One region of the Kitasatospora sp. NPDC001225 genome, then DNA from elsewhere that is predicted to be linked to it. Evidence: riboswitches for the same ligand, from Rfam matches in the RefSeq annotation. Region 1 holds a riboswitch; each other region holds the start of a gene.

Region 1 (3,148 bases):
AGCACCTTGCCCAGCCCGCCGGTCGTGGAGTTCCCGTCCCAACAGGGCGAGTCCAGCGACACGACGGTGCGGTTCCAGGTGGCGCCGTTGATCGTCACCTGGAGCGCGGAGAACAGCGCTCCCGCGTCCTGCGGCGCCGGGTCGGTGGCAGCCTCCCAGATCGGCTTCGACGGGTCGTCCGGCGTACCGGACGTGCTCGGGGGGACGGTCGGCTGGGTGGATTTCGCGACGGTCGGGGAACCGTCGTCCTTCTTGCCCTGGAGCAGCACCACGCCGCCCGCGACCAGGCCGCCCACCACGGCGACCGCGGCCACCACACCGACGACCTTCATCCGGCGACGGCGTTTGCCCTCGACCTCGTTGCGGTCCGCCAGCGCGTCCCAGTCCGGCTCGGCCCGCTGCTGCGGGACCGGCTGCTGGGGCTGCTGCTGGAGGTGCCACTGCGGCTGCGGCTGCGCCACGGGCTGGGGCTGCCCGACCGGCTGCGGGTGCGGCTGCCCCACCGGCGGAGCCGGCTGCGGCGGAGGCGCGACCGGGTGCGGCACCGGCGGGATGGGCTGCGCGACCGGCTGCACCGACGGCACCACCGGCCCGTACGAGGCGGGCGGCGGCCCGAAACCCCCGCTCGGCGGCGGTACCGGACCAGGTACCACCGGCTGCTGACTCTGTGCGCCCCCCGGCCCGGCGGGAGGCGTTCCCTGCGGCCCCTGCCCAGGTACGCCAGTTCCGTCGCTCATGCGCCCAGATCGTAGGGCATCCTCGTGAGCGCCGGTCCTCCCGGTGACCATTCCGTATCGAAACCAGGACGCCCCCGGCCCGGTTCCGGGGCTACCGAGGGCCATCGCGCACCACGTTCCTGGTACTGCCGGTCATCGTCCCGACACGCGGCGCCGTACTACATCTGGGGTCGCTTCAGTGAGACACCACTACATGTATGCTCGCTTCTGCTGTCGATGCAGGGGAACCCGGTGCGAATCCGGGACTGCCCCGCAGCGGTGAGCGGGCGGCTCCAGCAGCCGCACCCCGCGAGTCCGAGTACCTGCCGACGGCGTGCGCCACGGCCCTCCCGCAGAGGCCGCGCCGGCACCAGCAGTACCCCTCCGGGCCTCGCGGGCGGGCCGGGGAGTCACCTCGCGCGACGCTTTTTTGCGTTCGCGCCGTGCTCCCCTGCCCAGATCGGCCCGGTGGCCCCCCGAGCACCGCCGCCGATCGCCGCCAGGAGAGAGCGCCTTGACCACCGCTGCCTCAGCCACCCTGCCCGCCCAGGGCTCCGGTACCGCCTTCACCGACCCGACGGTCTCCGACCCCGGGGGCGCGCTGCTGCGGCTGCTCACCGACCGCAGCACCGACCTCACCGAGGTCGACCCCGGCCATGTCGCCGCCGCCGCGCTGCGCGGCCGCCACGCCGGCTCGGACTTCGCCGAGCTGCGCGGGCTGGCCGTGGACGCCGCCGCGTCGATGATCGCCGAGGACCCCCAGTACTCGAAGCTGGCCGCCCGCCTGCTCGCGCTGGAGATCGTCGACGAGGCGAACAGCCAGGGCTCGGTGTCCTTCTCCGCCTCGATCGCCGTCGGCCACACCGAGGGCCTGATCGGCGACACCACCGCGGACTTCGTCGCCAAGCACGCCGCCGCCCTGGACGCGCTGATCGACACCGCCGGCGACGACCGCTTCGAGTACTTCGGCCTGCGCACCGTGCAGTCCCGCTACCTGCTGCGCCACCCGATCACCCGCAAGGTGATCGAGACCCCGCAGCACTTCCTGCTCCGTGTCGCCTGCGGCCTGGCGGTCGGCGACTCCGAGCAGTCGGTGCGCGAGGTGGCCGAGCTGTACGGCCTGATGAGCCGCCTGGAGTACCTGACCTCCTCGCCGACGCTGTTCAACTCCGGCACCCGGCACCCGCAGATGTCGAGCTGCTACCTGCTCGACTCGCCGCTGGACAACCTGGACTCGATCTACAACCGCTACGCGCAGATCGCCCGCCTGTCCAAGCACGCCGGCGGCATCGGCCTGTCCTACTCGCGCATCCGCTCGCGCGGCAGCCTGATCCGCGGCACCAACGGCAAGTCCAACGGCATCGTGCCGTTCCTGCGCACCCTCGACTCCTCGGTCGCCGCCGTCAACCAGGGCGGCCGCCGCAAGGGCGCGGCCTGTGTCTACCTGGAGACCTGGCACGCCGACATCGAGGAGTTCCTGGAGCTCCGCGACAACACCGGCGAAGAGGCCCGCCGCACCCACAACCTCAACCTGGCGCACTGGATCCCGGACGAGTTCATGCGCCGGGTCAACGCCAACCAGGACTGGTCGCTGTTCTCCCCGGCCGACGTGCCGGAGCTGGTCGACCTGTGGGGCGCCGACTTCGACGAGGCCTACCGCAAGGCCGAGCTGGCCGGCAAAGCCGTCCGCACCATCCCGGCGCAGACCCTGTACGCCCGCATGATGCGCACCCTGGCGCAGACCGGCAACGGCTGGATGACCTTCAAGGACGCCTCCAACCGCGCCGCCAACCAGACCGCCCTGCCGGGCCGCACCGTGCACTCCTCCAACCTGTGCACGGAGATCCTGGAGGTCACGGACGACTCCGAGACCGCCGTCTGCAACCTCGGCTCGGTCAACCTCGGCGCCCACGTGGCCCCCGGTGCCACGGTCGACGACCTGCTCGGCGCCATGGACTGGGAGCGCCTCGACGCCACCGTCCGCACGGCCGTGACGTTCCTCGACCGCGTGGTGGACATCAACTTCTACCCGACCACCGAGGCCGGCACCTCCAACTCCCGCTGGCGGCCGGTCGGCCTCGGCGTGATGGGCCTCCAGGACGTCTTCTTCAAGCTGCGGATCGACTTCGACTCCGCCGAGGCCGCCCGCCTGTCCACGCTGATCGCCGAGCGCATCATGCTCACCGCGTACGAGCGCTCCGCCGACCTGGCCGAGCAGCTCGGCCGCCACGAGGCGTACGGCGAGACCCGCGCCGCCCGCGGCGAGCTGCACATCGACCACTTCCCGACGGCCGCCCCGCAGTGGGCCGACCGCTGGACGGCGCTGCGCGCCCGGATCGCCGAGACCGGCCTGCGCAACTCGCTGCTGCTGGCCATCGCGCCGACCGCGACCATCGCGTCCATCGCCGGCGTGTACGAGTGCATCGAGCCGC
Region 2 (3,148 bases), on a different contig from region 1:
TTGGCGCTCAGCGCCAGCCGGACGTACCGGCCCTCGCCGGGCAGCCAGTAGCGCTTGCGCTGGATGTTGGGGTCGAAGCGGCGGCCGGTGCGGCGGTGCGAGTGCGAGATCGCGTTGCCGAAGCCGGGCCGGCGGCCGGTGAGTTGGCAGCGGGCGGACATGGGTGCTCCCTGGCATCCGGGAATGGGCAGGACCGGGCTCACGTTACACCAGATGAAAATGACTTCCATTTCGATGTACGGTTCGAGCCAACCCCTCGGACCGGACCCCGAGACCCCGACCCCCAGACCCCAGGAGGACGTCCCATGGCCCGCAGCGAACTGCGCCCGGTGATCAGGCTCCGCTCCACCGCCGGCACCGGCTTCACCTACGTGACCCGCAAGAACCGCCGCAACGACCCGGACCGGATGGTCCTGCGCAAGTACGACCCGGCCGCGGGCCGGCACGTCGACTTCCGCGAGGAGCGCTGACCCCGGACACGCGAACGGCGCCTCCCCGGACTCGGGGAGGCGCCGTGGGTGGCCGGGCCGCTCGGCTCAGGAGCCCTCGGGCGTCCAGCGCTGCTCGACCCGGGCGAGCTTCCAGTACCCGATCGCGATCGCCCAGACCACCACGAACAGCCCGGCGATGGCGTAGCCCACGTTGTCCAGCGAGATGTCCGCGACGAACCCGGTGACCGGGTCGGTCAGGTCGAGCTTCTCGTGCAGCACCCCGACCAGCTCGATGGTGCCGATGATGAAGGCCACCGCGATCGACAGACCCGTGATGGTCAGGTTGTAGTACACCTTCCGGACCGGGTTGGCGAAGGCCCACTGGTACGCGAAGTTCATGAACGTCCCGTCCAGGGTGTCGAACAGGCTCATCCCCGCCGCGAACAGCAGCGGCAGGCAGACGATCGCGTACCAGGGCAGCCCGGAGGCCGCGCCCGAGCCGGCCATCACCATCAGGGTGACCTCGGTCGCGGTGTCGAAGCCCAGGCCCAGCACCATGCCCACCGGGAACATCTGCCCCGGCCGGGTGATCGAACGGGTCGCCCGGTTCAGCACCCGGGCCATGAAGCCGCGCGAGTCGAGGTGCGCCTCCAGCTCCTTCTCGTCGAACTTCCCGGCCCGCATCGAGCGGAACACCCTGAGGATGCCGAGCAGCGCCGCCAGGTTGAGCGCACCGATCAGGTAGAGGAACACGCCGGAGGTGGTCGTCCCGATCACGCCCAGCCACTTGTGGGTGGCCGACTCGTCGTCCATCAGCGTGTTCGCCAGCTGCGCGCCGCCCGCCACCAGGGCGGCCATCAGCACCACCATCGAGGAGTGCCCGAGGGCGAACCAGAAGCCCACCGAGACCGGCCGCTTGCCGTCCGCCATCAGCTTGCGGGTGGTGTTGTCGATCACCGCGATGTGGTCGGCGTCGAAGGCGTGCCGCATCCCGAGGGTGTACGCGGTGATGCCGAGGCCCACCCCGAAGACCTGGGTACCGACCGCGTACCGCTCGGGCGCGACCAGGAAGATCAGCGTGCCGAAGGCCACCACGTGCATGGCCACGATCACCGCCATCAGCCCGGCCGTACGGACGGTGTCCTCGCGCCGCCATCTGAAGCTGGGCAGCACGGAAGGGGCCGGCTTCGCGCCGGCGGCAACGGTTTCGGGCAGGGTCATCTGCGGATCACGCTCCAGCACCTCGTGGAAAACCTCGTGAGATGCCGTGGCCGGTCTCCTGGCTGACGGGATACCCGTGCCCGCCTTCCCAGGTGCGCGAGGCACCCAGTGGCTCCGTGGGCACGGACGACGTTCCTCCGCAGGCGGAGGAACGACCCGATCACAGTGGCGAGGGCCGCTCCGGGCTGGGACCCCTGAGGGTCCGTCACCGGTCTTCCCGAGCACCACGGCGGGGAACACCGTAGGGGCCGCGCCCCGACCCGTGCAAGGCTGCGCACCTGCGCAGGTGTCCAGGATCACAGGCGGCCGCCTGCAAGAATGTCCGCATGCATCTCGTACCGGCCGACCGCGCGGGCCACCGCACCATCGACGGGCACCGGGTCTGCGAGGCCATCGCCGCGATCGGCGACCCCGCGCACGTCCGGTCCTGGGCCGAGCGGTTCTCCCTGCTCGCCGACCCCGGACGGCTCGCCCTGCTGCTCGCCCTCCACCGGGCCGGCCCGCTCGCCGTCAGCGACCTCGCGGTGGCCACCGGCATGCGCGACCCCGCCGTCTCCCAGGCCCTGCGGCTGCTCCGCACGGCCGGCGTGGTCACCGGCGACCGGGACGGACGAGTGGTGCGCTACCGGCTCGTGGACGAGGCCATGCGCCCCCTCCTCGACGAGTGCGCCGCCGCCGAGCACCACGAGCCCAGCGCGGCAGTGGGCTGACCCCTCCCGCCGACGCCTGCCCGGTCCGCCGACACCCGCCCGGTCCGCCGACTCCCGCCCGGGCCGCTGACTCCCGATCGGGAAGGCGCGCCGCGAACGGCCCCGGCCAGTACGATCATGATGTGCCGTCCCACCCCCATGCCTGGCCCGCCGACCGCTGGAACACCGACCCGGTCAAGGCCCGCGTGCTGGCGGTCGCCCGCACCCTCACCTCGGCCACCCGGGTGCTGGACGTCCTCTCCCTGCTGAGCCCGCACGGCATCGAGTGGTACTTCACCGTCAACCCCGGTTCCGTCTTCGCCGACCGCGCCCTGGACGAGTACCTGCACGGCCTGTCCGGCTTCACCGTGCTGGACTGGGACGACGCCGTCCGCCACCGCTTCGACCTGGCCGTCGCCTGCGCCGTCCACTCCTCCATGCACCGCCTGGACGCCCGCCTCGTCGTCCTGCCGCACGGCGCCGGCTACAACCGCCTGGTCGCCGAGTCCACCGGCGACACGGTCAGCGCCGCCGGCCTGTCCCGCAACGAACTCACCCACCGCGGGCGGGTGTTCGTGGACGTCCTCGGGCTCTCCCACCCCGAACAGCTGGACCGGCTGCGGACCTCCTGCCCCGAGGCCCTGGACGTCGCCCGGGTGGTCGGCGACCCGTGCTTCGACCGGATGCTCGCCAGCCGGCGCTCCCGGGACGGCTACCGCGCCGCGCTCGGCGCCGTCGGCGGCCGACGGCTCGTCGTCGTCAGCTCCACCTGGAGCGAGCACTCGTTATTCGGCCGCCACCCCGACC
Region 3 (3,148 bases), on a different contig from region 1:
TCTTCATCCTGGTGCTGGCCGGCCGGGTCTTCGGCCCCGGCTTCGGCTTCACCCTCGGCTGCACCTCGTTGTTCGCCTCCGCGCTGCTCACCGGCGGCGTCGGCCCCTGGATGCCGTACCAGATGTTCGGCTGCGCCTTCGTCGGCATGCTCGCCGGACTGCTGCCGGGGGCCGGGCGGCGCTGGGAGGTGCCGCTGCTGGCCGGGTACGGGGCGTTCTCCGGCTACCTCTTCGGCTTCCTGCTGAACCTCTCCTTCTGGCCGTTCTCCACCGACCCGAACAGCTCGATCGCCTACCTGCCGGGCCTGCCCTTCACCGAGCAGTGGCACCGCTACCTGCTGTTCGACCTGGCCACCTCGCTCGGCTGGGACACCGGCCGCGCCGTCAGCACCTTCACCGCCGTGCTCGTCGTCGGGCCGGCCGTCCTCACCGTCTTCCGCCGCGCGGCCCGCCGCGCCAACTTCGAGCCCACGGTGCGCTTCGAGGCCCCGCCCGGCCCGGACGCCCCATCCGGCCAGGACGCCACGCCCGGCCCGGACACCACGGTGGGGCCGCCGACCGCCGCGCGGCCCACCGGCCCGGCGCACCCCTGAACCGAAAGGCCGACCATCGTGCCCAAGCCCGCGAAGCACCGGACGATGACGCTGGACGGGGTCGACGTCGTCGTCCTGACCCCGGAACAGCACGCCGCACTGGAATCCGCCCGCCGCCAGCTGGGCGGAGCGCAGGCGCAGGTCGCCAGGATGAGGTCCGACCTCCAGCGGGGACGGCGGCTGCTGGTCGAAGCCGAACGGATACTGGCGGGCATCCCCGCCGACCAGCTCGCGCGACTGGACGGCCGACTGGGTCCGGGACGCGGCCTGACCGGACTGCTCGCGGACATCCGCGCCGCCCTGCCCGGCACGCCGGACACCCCGACGCGGACCTGACCACCGGCCCCGCGAGCCGTGGTGGCGTTCCACCATGCGGACGGGTTCCGAGATTCCCGCGCCGGGCCCGGCGCTTTGCCCCTAAGCTGACGGTGCAGCTGGTTCGCCCTGTCCGCCAGGCAGGGCGTCGCAAGAGGGAACCCGGTGACGCCTTTCGACTGGCCAGTCCGGGACTGCCCCGCAGCGGTGAGTGGGAACGACCGCCGTCATACGCACTGGACCCGGGACGGGTCTGGGAAGCGACGGCCAGTAGGTGTCCGCCCTTCACGGGACGGACGCGCCCGCGAGTCCGAAGACCTGCCACTGCCCGCCCGCGGACGACCCGCGCGCGGCTATCCGGTGACCTCGTGGGCGGGTCGGCGACCATACCAGGCGGACCAGGCCCGTACGTTCCCGTGACGGCCGCCGCCGGGTACGTCATCCCTTCGCGCCTTCGTGCCGTCTCCGGGTACCTGAGGAGAACAGACTCGCGAAGGAGAGTCCCTTGACCACGAAGTCCGCAGCCGCGGCGAGCGTCGCCACCGCGTACGGCTACCCCCGCCAGGGCCGGGGCCGGGAGCTCAAGAAGGCCATCGAGGGCTACTGGAAGGGCTCGGTCACCGCCGAGGTGCTGCTGGCCACCGCCGCCGACCTGCGCCGGGGGAACTGGCAGCAGCTCGCCGACTCCGGCGTCGAAGAGGTCCCGACCGGTGACTTCTCGTTCTACGACCACGTACTGGACACCACGGTCGCCGTCGGCGCGATCCCGCCCCGGCACCGGGCCGCCGTCGAAGCCGACCCGCTGGACGGGTACTTCGCCATGGCGCGCGGCAACCAGGACGTCGCCCCGCTGGAGATGACCAAGTGGTTCGACACCAACTACCACTACCTGGTGCCGGAGCTGGGGCCGGACACGGTGTTCACGGCGAACCCGGCCAAGGCGGTGGGCGAACTGCGCGAGGCGCTGCTGCTCGGCCACGCGGCCCGGCCGGTGCTGGTCGGGCCGGTCACCTACCTGCTGCTCGCCAAGCCGGCGCCCGGGGTGGCCGCCGACTTCCAGCCGATCACCCTGCTGGACCGGCTGCTGCCCGTCTACGCGGAGCTGCTGGCCGGGTTGCGCGCCGCCGGCGCCGACTGGGTGCAGCTGGACGAGCCCGCGCTGGTCCAGGACCGCACCCCGGCCGAGCTCAACGCCGCCGCCCGCGCCTACCGCGAGCTGGGCGCCCTCACCGACCGGCCCAAGCTGCTGGTCGCCAGCTACTTCGACCGGCTCGGCGACGCCCTGCCGGTCCTGGCGAAGGCCCCGATCGAGGGCCTGGCACTGGACTTCACCGGTCCGGCCGCCGCCAACCTGGAGGACCTCGCCGCCGCCGGCGGCCTGCCCGGCAAGCGACTGGTGGCGGGGGTGATCGACGGGCGCAACATCTGGATCAACGACCTGGAGAAGTCCCTCACGACCCTGGCGACCCTGCTGGGCCTCGCCGACACCGTCGACGTCGCGCCGTCCTGCTCCCTGCTGCACGTGCCGATCGACGCCACCCTCGAACGCGACATCGACCCGCAGATCGCCCGCTGGCTGGCCTTCGCCAAGCAGAAGGCCACCGAGGCGGCGCTGCTCGCTCGCGGCCTGCGCGAGGGCACCGGCGCGATCGCCGCCGACCTCGCGGCCAACCGGGCCGACCTGGCCTCCCGCGCGGGCTCGCCGATCACCCGCGACCCGGCGGTGCGCGCCCGGATCGCCGCCGTCACCGACGCGGACGCCCGTCGCGCCCAGGCCTACCCGCAGCGGGCCGAGGCCCAGCGCGCCCGGCTCGGCCTGCCGCTGCTGCCGACCACCACCATCGGCTCCTTCCCGCAGACCACCGAACTGCGCGTCGCCCGGGCCGACCTGACGGCCGGTCGGATCGACGGCGCCGCGTACCAGGAGCGGATGGAGGCCGAGGTCCGCGAGGTCATCGCGTACCAGGAGAAGGCCGGACTGGACGTCCTGGTGCACGGCGAGCCCGAGCGCAACGACATGGTCCAGTACTTCGCCGAGCAGCTCACCGGCTACCTGGCCACCCGGCACGGCTGGGTGCAGTCCTACGGCACCCGGTACGTGCGCCCGCCGGTCCTCGCCGGGGACATCTCCCGGCCGCACCCGATGACCGTCGACTGGTTCCGCTACGCGCAGGGCCTGACCGACCGCCCCGTGAAGGGCATGCTGACCGGCCCGGTCACCATGCTCGCCTGGTCCTTCG
Region 4 (3,148 bases), on a different contig from region 1:
CCGGGGTGTCGCGGGTGTAGCCGACGGCGCGCAGCGCGGCGCGGTTGAGGACCGCCGACTGGTAGAGGTGGAGGACGAAGACCGGGGTGTCCGGCGCCGCCTCGTTCAGCTCGGCGGGGGTCGGCAGCCGCCGCTCGGCGAACTGCTCCGCCGACCAGCCGCCGACGACCCGCACCCACTGCCCCCGGGGTGTCCGGGCGGCCTGCTCCCGCAGCATCGCCAGGCCCTGGCGCAGCGACCGCACGCCGTCCCAGCGCAGCTCCAGGACGTAGGTGAGGCCGCCGCGGATCACGTGCAGGTGCGCGTCGTTGAGGCCGGGCACCACGCGGCGGCCGAGCGCGTCGACCACCACCGTGGACGGGCCGACGGCCGGGGCGACGTCCGCGTCGTCCCCGACGGCCGTGATCAGGCCGTTCCGGATGGCGAGGGCGCCGGCCTGCGGGCGGCGGGCGTCCCCGGTGTGGATCCGGGCGTTGCGGACGACGACGTCGGCGGCGTGTTCGGTGACGTTTTCCGTGCGGGGGACCAGCCCGCCGACCGGCATTGCAGGCACCTCGACGGCCTCCAGTCATGGGTTCGGGCCGCCGCCCGGAGCGGGCGGCGGCGCGGCGCGGTCGAGCCGGACGAGCCCAAAAGGCCGTCCTGCTCGATTTCATGACGGAACGTTAGGCAGTGGCTCGGTGGCGGATTTGGCCCAGAGTGCACCGGCACCGGTCCGGGAGCGCACCGGCCGGGTGGAGTGACGGCCGGGCGCGAGGCCGGTGTCCGAGTGTCGGCCGGGGGGCGAACCGGGACGGCGCTCGCCGGTCAGCTCTCGGAGCGCCGCAGCAGGTAGGTGTCCATGATCCAGCCCTTGCGCGCGCGGGCCGACTCGCGCAACTCGCTGATCCGCGGGGCGGCTTCGGCCAGCGGCCCGGCGACGAGGATCTCGTCGGGGGTGCCGAGGTACGCGCCGTAGCGGATCTCCAGCCCCTCCGGGTCGATCCCGGTGAAGGCGGCGCGGCCGTCGAGCATCACCACGACGTCGTCCACGTCCTCGGGGAAGCCCTCGGCCAGTCGGCGGCCGGTGGTGATCTGCACCGGGCGGCCGACCCGGGTCAGCGTGGTGCGGTGGCGGGCGGCGAGCGCGGAGACGCTGCTGATGCCCGGGACCACCTCGTAGTCGAAGCCGACGGCGCCGCGGGCCAGGACGTCGTCCACCACGGCGATGACGCTGTCGTAGAGGCTCGGATCCCCCCAGACCAGGAACGCGCCCGTCTCGCCCTCACCGAGGTGCTCGGAGAGCAACTGCTCGACCAGGTCGGCCCGGCGGACGCGCCAGTCGTCCACGGCGGCCGCGTACGCGGGGGTGGTCCGGTCCCGCTCCGCGTCCGGCGCCTCGACCACCCGGTGGCCTGGCCGGCCGTGCTCGGCCAGCATCCGGCGGCGCAGCCGGATCAGGTCCTGCCGGTCCTCGTTCTTGTCGAGGATGAAGAAGACGTCCGTGCGGGCGAGCGCCTTGACCGCCTGCAGGGTGAGATGGTCGGGGTCGCCCGCGCCGATGCCGATGACGAAGATGTGCCGCATGGGAGGCATTCTGCCGTCCGGGACGCCCTGGTCGCGTCGGCGGCCGGGAGGGGCGCGTCGCGATGTCGGGCGGCGGCCACCGTGATGTCACGTTCGAACCCTTGACCGGATCTTTTCCGTATCGCCATGATGGGCCGTCATGTTGTGACTCCGCCGCTGGGGGAAGTCCGGTTCGAATCCGGCGCTGGCCCGCAACGGTAGGCCGCCGGCTCCTGGTCGGAGGCGAGCCCGAGTACCCGTCGGCGGAGGCGTGTCGTCCCTCCTCCCGTCGTGGTCCGCGGGCCGGAGCCCCGAGGGCCGCCCCGGCTGTCGCCGCCGCCCTCCGGGCCCCTGCGCCCGGGCCCGGAAAGGCCACCATGCCCACGCTCCGCCGCACCCTCGGTCTGCTCGCGATACCCGCCGTGGCGCTCGCCACCGCACTCCCGGCGGCCACCGCCGCCCACGCCGCGCCCGAGAACGCGACCGCCGCCGCGACCTCGTCCCCGACGGTCCGCCCCGACGCCGCCGCGGGCGGCTGGTTGGCCCGCCAGCTCGTCGACGGCGACCACTACGAGTCCGTCTTCAACGGCACCGCCTACCCCGACCAGGGCCTCACCATCGACGCCGTACTGGCCTTCGCCGCCTCGCGTGGCTCCGACGAGGCCGCCGCGAAGGCCACCGCCTGGCTGGCGAAGCCCGAGATCATCGGCGGCTACCTCGGCGACGGCACCACCGAGGCCTACGCGGGCGCGACCGCCAAGCTGCTGCTCGCCGTCGAGGTGCGCGGCGGGGACCCGACGGCCTTCGGCGGCGTCGACCTGCCGGCCCGCCTGCGTTCGCTGCAGACCGCCGAGGGCCGGTTCTCCGACCGCTCCCAGTGGGGCGACTACAGCAACGCCTTCGGCCAGTCCCTCGCCGTGATCGCCCTGCACCGCACGCCCGGTGACGCCCCGGCGGCGGCCGTGGACTTCCTGGCGAACAGCCAGTGCGCGGACGGCGGCTTCCCGCTCTCCTTCGGCCAGGCCGCCTGCACCAGCGACGCCGACGCCACCGCGCTCGCCGTCCAGGCCCTCGCCGCCACCGGGCGCGCCGCCAAAGCGAACACGGGCCTGGGCTGGCTCACCGCCCACCAGAACGCCGACGGCGGCTTCGCGGCCGCCGGGGCGACCGCCTCCAACGCCAACAGCACCGGCCTGGCCACTCAGGCGCTGCTCTCCGGCGGCCGCCTCGGCCCCGGCCTCAAGGCGTGGGGCCGGCTGGTGAAGCTCCAGCAGGGCTGTTCCGCCGACCCGGCGGTCCGCGGTGCCGTCGCCTACGACGCGACCGGCTTCAACGCGGGCACCGGCGCCCGGGCCACGGCGCAGGCCGTCCTCGGCCTCGCGGGCACCCCGCTGTCCACGCTCTCCGCCTCCGGGGCCGCCCCCGACGCCCCGACCCAGGCCTGCCCGCCGGTTCCGGCCACGCGCTGAACCACGCTGACACCGCGAGGAGTTCACCGATGAGCGACACCCCCACCCCGGCCCGCCCGGCCCGCCGTACGCTCGGGTCGATCGCCGCCGCGGCGGCCCTCACCGCCGGCCTGCTCGGCGTCTCCGCCGTCCAG

Evidence for each region. A riboswitch is a leader RNA that binds a small molecule or an ion and turns the genes downstream of it on or off. The one in region 1 is predicted to bind cobalamin.
Region 2: it holds a riboswitch for cobalamin, as region 1 does, so the genes downstream of both, ACWDCZ_RS33170 (Nickel transporter NicT) here and ACWDCZ_RS02520 (ribonucleoside-diphosphate reductase subunit alpha) in region 1, are expected to answer to the same signal.
Region 3: it holds a riboswitch for cobalamin, as region 1 does, so the genes downstream of both, metE (5-methyltetrahydropteroyltriglutamate--homocysteine S-methyltransferase) here and ACWDCZ_RS02520 (ribonucleoside-diphosphate reductase subunit alpha) in region 1, are expected to answer to the same signal.
Region 4: it holds a riboswitch for cobalamin, as region 1 does, so the genes downstream of both, ACWDCZ_RS36010 (peptidase) here and ACWDCZ_RS02520 (ribonucleoside-diphosphate reductase subunit alpha) in region 1, are expected to answer to the same signal.

The regions. Positions count from the first base shown of each region.
Region 1 covers NZ_JBSFJC010000005.1:1,656-4,803, reverse strand. Annotated here, with positions in the region: gene ACWDCZ_RS02525 (hypothetical protein) at 1-461, opposite strand, end outside; cobalamin riboswitch at 935-1,061, shown strand; gene ACWDCZ_RS02520 (ribonucleoside-diphosphate reductase subunit alpha) at 1,255-3,148, shown strand, end outside.
Region 2 covers NZ_JBSFJC010000146.1:2,105-5,252, forward strand. Annotated here, with positions in the region: gene rpmB (50S ribosomal protein L28) at 1-161, opposite strand, end outside; gene rpmG (50S ribosomal protein L33) at 306-470, shown strand; gene ACWDCZ_RS33170 (Nickel transporter NicT) at 537-1,652, opposite strand; cobalamin riboswitch at 1,684-1,896, opposite strand; gene ACWDCZ_RS33175 (ArsR/SmtB family transcription factor) at 1,979-2,362, shown strand; gene ACWDCZ_RS33180 (hypothetical protein) at 2,485-3,148, shown strand, end outside.
Region 3 covers NZ_JBSFJC010000134.1:200-3,347, forward strand. Annotated here, with positions in the region: partial or broken gene ACWDCZ_RS32085 (ECF transporter S component) at 1-593, shown strand, start outside; gene ACWDCZ_RS32090 (hypothetical protein) at 612-929, shown strand; cobalamin riboswitch at 1,029-1,232, shown strand; gene metE (5-methyltetrahydropteroyltriglutamate--homocysteine S-methyltransferase) at 1,414-3,148, shown strand, end outside.
Region 4 covers NZ_JBSFJC010000187.1:479-3,626, reverse strand. Annotated here, with positions in the region: gene ACWDCZ_RS36020 (amidohydrolase) at 1-544, opposite strand, end outside; gene cobF (precorrin-6A synthase (deacetylating)) at 808-1,566, opposite strand; cobalamin riboswitch at 1,704-1,824, shown strand; gene ACWDCZ_RS36010 (peptidase) at 1,923-3,014, shown strand; gene ACWDCZ_RS36005 (flagellar hook-length control protein FliK) at 3,044-3,148, shown strand, end outside.